Pigmentiphaga aceris: one gene and its partner. Each later gene encodes a partner of the first gene's protein in a complex. Links are inferred from orthologs where the notes say so. Each region holds a gene or a part of one and is shown on either strand. Other genes may lie near its edges.

Region 1 (3,231 bases):
TCCACATCGGCCCGCAACTGATAGCCGATGCCGTGCACGGTGAACAGCATGGGGCGGTCGAAAGGTTTGTCGATCGCTTGGCGAAGCTGGTGAATGTGGGTGCGCAGACTGTCGCTGTCGGGCGGCGAATCCTGCCACAGCAGTTCTTCCAGGCGCGCTCGGTGCACCACGGCCGGGCTGGACTGCATCAGCATGGTCAGCAGTCGCAAAGGCGACGGCGACAGCTTCAAGGTCTGTCCGGCGCGACTGACGGATAAGGTCCCTACATCCAGACGCAGGTCGCCCACTTCCAGCACCTGGCTTTTGGTACCCGTGGAACGCAGCAGCAAGGCCTTGATCCGCGCCGTCAGTTCGGCCAGCGCAAACGGCTTGACCAGGTAATCGTCGGCACCTACGTCGAAGCCTTCCAGGCGTTGGTCCAAGGTGTCGCGCGCGGTTGCCATGATGACCGGCGTGCTGCAGCGCGCCTCTTCACGCAGGCGACGGCACAGCTCGTAGCCGTCGAGCCTGGGCAGCCCGAGGTCGAGCACGATCAGGTCGAAGTTGCCGTCGGCGGCCATGGCGTAACCGCGCAGGCCGTCTTCGGCGCAATCGACAATGTAGCCGCGCCGTTCAAGGTGGTTCGCGACGTTGGTCAGGATATCGGGGTCGTCTTCGATGACTAGGATGCGCATCGGCGCTTGCCTCCATCGTGGAGTTCGGAAATGACACGCATTTTTCATTGTAGGACGGGTAGGTGCACTCACTGCTGAGGCCCATGTCTTGTGCGCGGTCTTAACGATTTCTTGACGTTCGGATCCTGATTTTCTGGTGTCGCGGCCGGACTGTGACATCAGACGAAAAAAAGCCCCGCACGAAGCGGGGCTTTCATCTGGCAAGGCAGACCGGACTTGCGTCCGGTCGAGCGCAGAGACTTCTTAGAAGTCCATGCCGCCCATTCCGCCCATACCACCCATGCCGCCACCAGCCGGCATGGCGGGCTTGTCTTCCGACAGCTCGACCACAGCAGCTTCGGTCGTCAGCAGCAGCGAGGCAACCGACGCAGCGTTCTGCAGGGCGGTGCGGGTGACCTTGGTGGGGTCCAGCACGCCTTGTTCGACCAGATCGCCGTACTCGCCGCTTTGTGCGTTGTAGCCGAAGTTGCCCGAACCGGCCAACACAGCGTTCACAACCACGCTGGGCTCTTCGCCAGCGTTCGAGACGATGATGCGCAGGGGTTCTTCAACCGCACGCAGGATCAGCTTGATACCAGCGTCTTGGTCAGCGTTGTCGCCCTTCAGGTCAGCGATGGCTTGACGTGCACGCAGCAGCGCAACGCCGCCGCCAGGAACAATGCCTTCTTCCACTGCAGCGCGGGTAGCGTGCAGGGCGTCTTCGACACGTGCCTTCTTTTCTTTCAGTTCGACTTCGGTGGCTGCACCGACGCGGATCACAGCAACGCCGCCGGCCAGCTTGGCCACGCGCTCTTGCAGCTTTTCACGGTCGTAGTCCGAGGTGGCTTCTTCGATCTGCACGCGGATTTGCTTGACGCGGGCTTCGATCGACACGGAATCACCAGCACCGTCGATGACGATGGTGTTTTCCTTGCCCACTTCGATGCGCTTGGCTTGGCCGAGTTCAGCCAGGGTAGCCTTTTCCAGCGACAGGCCGGTCTCTTCCGAGATCACGGTACCGCCGGTCAGGATGGCGATGTCTTCCAGCAGTGCCTTGCGGCGGTCGCCGAAGCCCGGTGCCTTGACGGCGGTGGTCTTCAGGATGCCACGGATGTTGTTGACGACCAGCGTGGCCAGCGCCTCGCCTTCGACGTCTTCAGCGATGATCAGCAGCGGACGGCCAGCCTTGGCGACTTGTTCCAGGATCGGCAGCAGGTCACGGATCGACGAAACCTTCTTGTCGAAGATCAGGACATACGGATCATCCAACGCGGAAACTTGCTTTTCCGGGTTGTTGATGAAGTAGGGCGACAGGTAGCCGCGGTCGAACTGCATGCCTTCGACGACGTCGAGTTCGTCTTGCAGCGACTTGCCGTCTTCAACGGTGATGACGCCTTCCTTGCCCACCTTGTCGATCGCGTCGGCGATGATCTGGCCGATGGTCGCATCAGAGTTGGCGGAAATCGAAGCAACTTGTGCGATTTCCTTGCTGGTGGTGCTCGGGCGGCTGATCTTGCGCAGTTCTTCGACAGCGGCACCAACGGCCTTGTCGATACCGCGCTTCAGGTCGGCCGGGTTGATGCCGGCAGCGACGTACTTCAGGCCTTCGACCACGATGGCTTGTGCCAGCACGGTTGCGGTGGTGGTGCCGTCACCGGCGTTGTCGCTGGTCTTGGAAGCAACTTCCTTGACGAGCTGTGCGCCCAGGTTTTCGAACTTGTCCTTCAGTTCGATTTCCTTGGCAACGGACACGCCGTCCTTGGTCACGGTCGGGGCGCCGAACGAGCGCTCCAGCAGCACGTTGCGACCCTTGGGGCCCAGGGTGACCTTGACTGCGTTAGCCAGGACGTTGACGCCACGGACGACGCGCGAACGTGCGTCGTCAGCGAACAGAACTTGTTTGGAAGCCATGTGTATTCCTTGAGATAGTCAGAGGAGAAAAAAGCTGGGGATCGAAGAACAGTGAGCCGACAGGCTTACTGGATCACGGCCAGGATTTCTTCTTCGCGGATGACGAGCAGTTCTTCACCGTCGACCTTGACGGCCTGGCCGGCGTACTTGCCGAACAGCACCTTGTCGCCGACCTTGACGTCGACCGGCACGACAGTGCCGTCATCGCCGCGCTTGCCCGGGCCAACGGCCAGGATTTCACCTTGATCGGGCTTCTCGGCAGCGCTTTCGGGAATGACGATGCCCGAAGCGGTTTTGCGCTCGTTATCCAAGCGCTTGATGATCACACGGTCGTTCAACGGACGGAGGGCCATGAAAGCTCCTGTTAAGTTTGACGTTGGGTTTCGCAGATTCGTCGGACCGGCCGACGTAAGCCTGCGGACTTGGAAACTGCGCCGCGAAGGGTGCTGCCAGCTCGTGGCATGGCGTTGTTAGCACTCAACGTGGACGAGTGCTAAGTATAGGGGCGGGTAGTGACCGTTTCAAGGCGGGGTCCGGAAAAACTTATGTATCAGCCAAGACCTGGTTTGCACCGTTCGTCGGTTCACCTGCGACCTTGCCGGTATTTGCTCCTGGGAAGTTGGGGCAACTTTGTTTTGAACAATACGTATTTAGCCCTTTCCGCAAC
Region 2 (3,205 bases), 440 kb from region 1 along the record:
AGATTCGCACCACTGCGCGCCCCCTCGATCAACGGTGCCAACCAACGCTTGCGCGGCGGTCGATACAACACCGTGATCGGCGCCTCACGCGCGTAATAACGCGCCGTAACTTCAAAACACCCCCAGTGCGGAGTCAAAAACAGAATGCCCCGCGCCTCGGCACGCGCCGCCTCCACCACCGCCCAGTCATCACACAGCACCGCACCCACCGCACGGTCGCCGCGAAACCACACATGTGGCAGTTCCAACACACTGGCACCCGCCTGCGCCGCCGCCTCGCGCTCAAGCGCAGGGTCGTCATAACCCGCCTGCAACGCGTTCTCGTGCAGCCGCTCGCGATAGGGCTGCGACCGGGCGCGGGTAAAACGCCCCAGCAGGCGGCCAATGGCTTGCAGCCAGGACAGCGGAAGATAGGCAAGCAGACGGAAAAGCTGAAGCATTGAGTACCAAGGTGGTGGGAAAAGCGGGGAACAGCGGGGAACAACAGGAGCAGCAAAAGGACGAACAAAGCACAACAGAAAACGGCACAACAGAACAAACAGGGCACAAACCACGGACTAATCGACAGACTGACCCATGACAACATGGGGTCGAATATCGATTACCCACAGGCTCTGGCAGGACATCAAACAGCCCTGGCCGATTTTCCCCTAAAATGAATCAAATCGCCGGGTTAACACGACAACTTGCGGGGCGATACGCGACGGCAATGCCAGTTCGCATTCTAAATTCCGCTAAAGCGTCGCGCTGGGTCCCGCAGTTTCCAAAGACCCACGAGGCGCCGCATCCATGCCGGCGCGCGTGCCGCCGGTAGCCTGAAAAAAAGGACTATTTGCGTGGCCAATGACTTCCTCTTCACTTCGGAATCCGTTTCCGAAGGGCACCCCGACAAGGTTGCCGATCAAATCTCCGACGCCATTCTGGACGCCTTGCTGGCCCAGGACCCCACCTCGCGGGTAGCGGCAGAAACGCTGTGCAATACCGGTCTGGTCGTGCTGGCAGGTGAAATCACCTCGCGCGCCAATGTCGATTACATCCAGGTCGCCCGCGACACCATCAAGCGCATCGGCTACGACAATACCGAATACGGTATCGACTACAAGGGTTGCGCGGTGCTGGTCGCCTACGACAAGCAATCGCCCGACATCGCCCAGGGCGTGGATCGCGCCCAGGACGACAACCTGAACCAAGGCGCTGGCGACCAGGGCCTGATGTTCGGCTACGCCTGCGACGAAACCCCCGACCTGATGCCCGCCCCGATCTGGTATTCGCACCGTCTGGTGCAGCGCCAGAGCGAACTGCGCAAGGACGGCCGTCTGCCGTGGCTGCGCCCGGACGCCAAGTCGCAGGTCACTTTCCGTTATGTCGACGGCAAGCCGACCGAGATCGACACCGTGGTGCTGTCTACCCAGCACGCACCGGAAGTCTCGCAAGAGACCATCCGCGAAGCGGTCATCGAAGAAATCATCAAGAAGGCCATTCCGGCTGAATTGCTGACCGCGCAGACCAAGTACCTGGTCAACCCCACCGGCCGCTTTGTCATCGGCGGCCCGCAAGGCGATTGCGGCCTGACCGGTCGCAAGATCATCGTCGACACCTACGGCGGCGCATGCCCGCACGGTGGCGGCGCGTTCTCGGGCAAGGACCCGTCCAAGGTCGACCGTTCGGCTGCCTACGCCGCGCGTTACGTGGCCAAGAACATCGTCGCAGCCGGCCTCGCCCGCCAGGCGCAGGTGCAAGTCAGCTACGCCATCGGCGTGGCCCAGCCGATCAACATCACGGTCTACACCGAAGGCAGCGGCCTGATCCCCGACGAGCAGATTGCCAAGCTGGTCCGTGAAATGTTCGACCTGCGTCCGCGCGGCATCGTGAAGATGCTGGACCTGCTGCGTCCGATCTACGCCAAGACCGCTGCCTATGGTCACTTCGGCCGCTCGGAGCCCGAGTTCACCTGGGAAGCGACCGACCGCGCTGCGGAACTGCGCAAGGCTGCTGGCCTCTAAAAGCAACAGGACCGGGGGCAGCCTCGCCCGGTCCGTTCTTGCGCCGCCCAGGCGCAACAGGGTGCACAGACCCGCCATGAACGACGCACCGCCCTCTCGCCATCAGCCTGCAGATTCACTGCAGGTCACCGATTCGCCCTGTGTGGCGGTGTGTTCCACGCTGTTTGACGATGTCTGTCGCGGTTGCGGGCGCACGGCCATGGAAGTGGCCAACTGGGTATTCATGACGGACGACGAGAAGCGCATCGTCTGGCAACGCATACGCGCCGAGGGTTATCCACGGCGCAGCCGCTAAGGCGACAAGCCCACCTTATTGAACCTTCAGTGGGTTGAACCGTCAGTGGTCTGAACCTTCAACTGGCGGCGTCCTGCGTCTGTATCGGCACCGCCTCGATACGGTTGCGTCCGTTGCGCTTGGCTTGATAAAGCGCGCTGTCGGCGCGTTGCAACAGCGTTTCCACACTGCGCTCGTCCAGGCTGGCATCCGCCACGCCAATCGACGAGGTGAAGCGCAGCTCCTTGGCTTCACTCAGTTCCAGACGCAATTCGTTGACGGCAGAATGCAGGCGGCGTGCCACCCGCATGGCGTCCTCCAAGGACGTTTCCGGCAACATCACCGCAAATTCCTCACCGCCCATGCGACCGGAAATGTCGGATTCACGCGCGTGCTCGTGCATGAGTTCGCCAACTGCCCGGATGACTTCATCGCCTACGTGGTGCCCGTAGGTGTCGTTGATGCGTTTGAAGTAATCGATGTCGATCATCAGCATCGCGTAGGGCCGACTGTGGCGCAGACACTGGGCCGAGGCGCTGGCGCATTGCTGCAGGAACGCCCTGCGGTTCAACAGGCCGCTGAGCACATCGGTGCTGGCCAATTCGCGCAGCCGCGATTCCAGCGCAATGCGCTCGGAAATGTCGAAGCTCCACATCAGGTAGGCCGGCACCCCACCCACGGCCAGCTTGCGGGCCGACACCAGACCAAAGTACGGCGGAATGCCTGCCATGCGGGCTTCGTGCCCCTCGATTCGGCCATGCCGGTCGAGTTCCGCCACCAATTCAGACCCTTGCAGCGGGTCAGCCAACAGGTGCTCTACGGGCAGGAATTCCACATCCGCCGGCAAACCCAGGCGTTCCAGCAGCCGGTGATTGGCAAAGTGCAGACGCCCGGTTGCCGCGTCGGACAAGGCCACGTCGCTGGGGCT

What was found.
Region 2: the proteins of groL (region 1) and metK are in contact, whole or in part, in a cryo-EM structure (PDB 8P4O), measured with the Escherichia coli proteins. The link is inferred for Pigmentiphaga aceris from one-to-one orthologs.

Annotation. Positions count from the first base shown.
Region 1 is NZ_CP043046.1:1,044,869-1,048,099, forward strand. The notes cover bases 242-3,151. They hold groL (chaperonin GroEL), read right to left. Parts: upstream 2,565-3,151; coding sequence 918-2,564; downstream 242-917. Other genes in these bases: FXN63_RS04360 (response regulator transcription factor), read right to left, coding at 242-674; FXN63_RS04370 (co-chaperone GroES), read right to left, coding at 2,630-2,917. In the rest of the region: FXN63_RS04355 (sensor histidine kinase), read right to left, coding at 1-7; more of FXN63_RS04360, read right to left, coding at 1-241.
Region 2 is NZ_CP043046.1:607,864-611,068, reverse strand. The notes cover bases 36-2,919. They hold metK (methionine adenosyltransferase), read left to right. Parts: upstream 36-836; coding sequence 837-2,003; downstream 2,004-2,919. Other genes in these bases: FXN63_RS02500 (GGDEF domain-containing protein), read right to left, coding at 2,357-2,919; FXN63_RS02505 (DUF1289 domain-containing protein), read left to right, coding at 2,080-2,298; FXN63_RS02515 (lysophospholipid acyltransferase family protein), read right to left, coding at 36-440. In the rest of the region: more of FXN63_RS02515, read right to left, coding at 1-35; more of FXN63_RS02500, read right to left, coding at 2,920-3,205. UniProt on the Escherichia coli protein: Catalyzes the formation of S-adenosylmethionine (AdoMet) from methionine and ATP.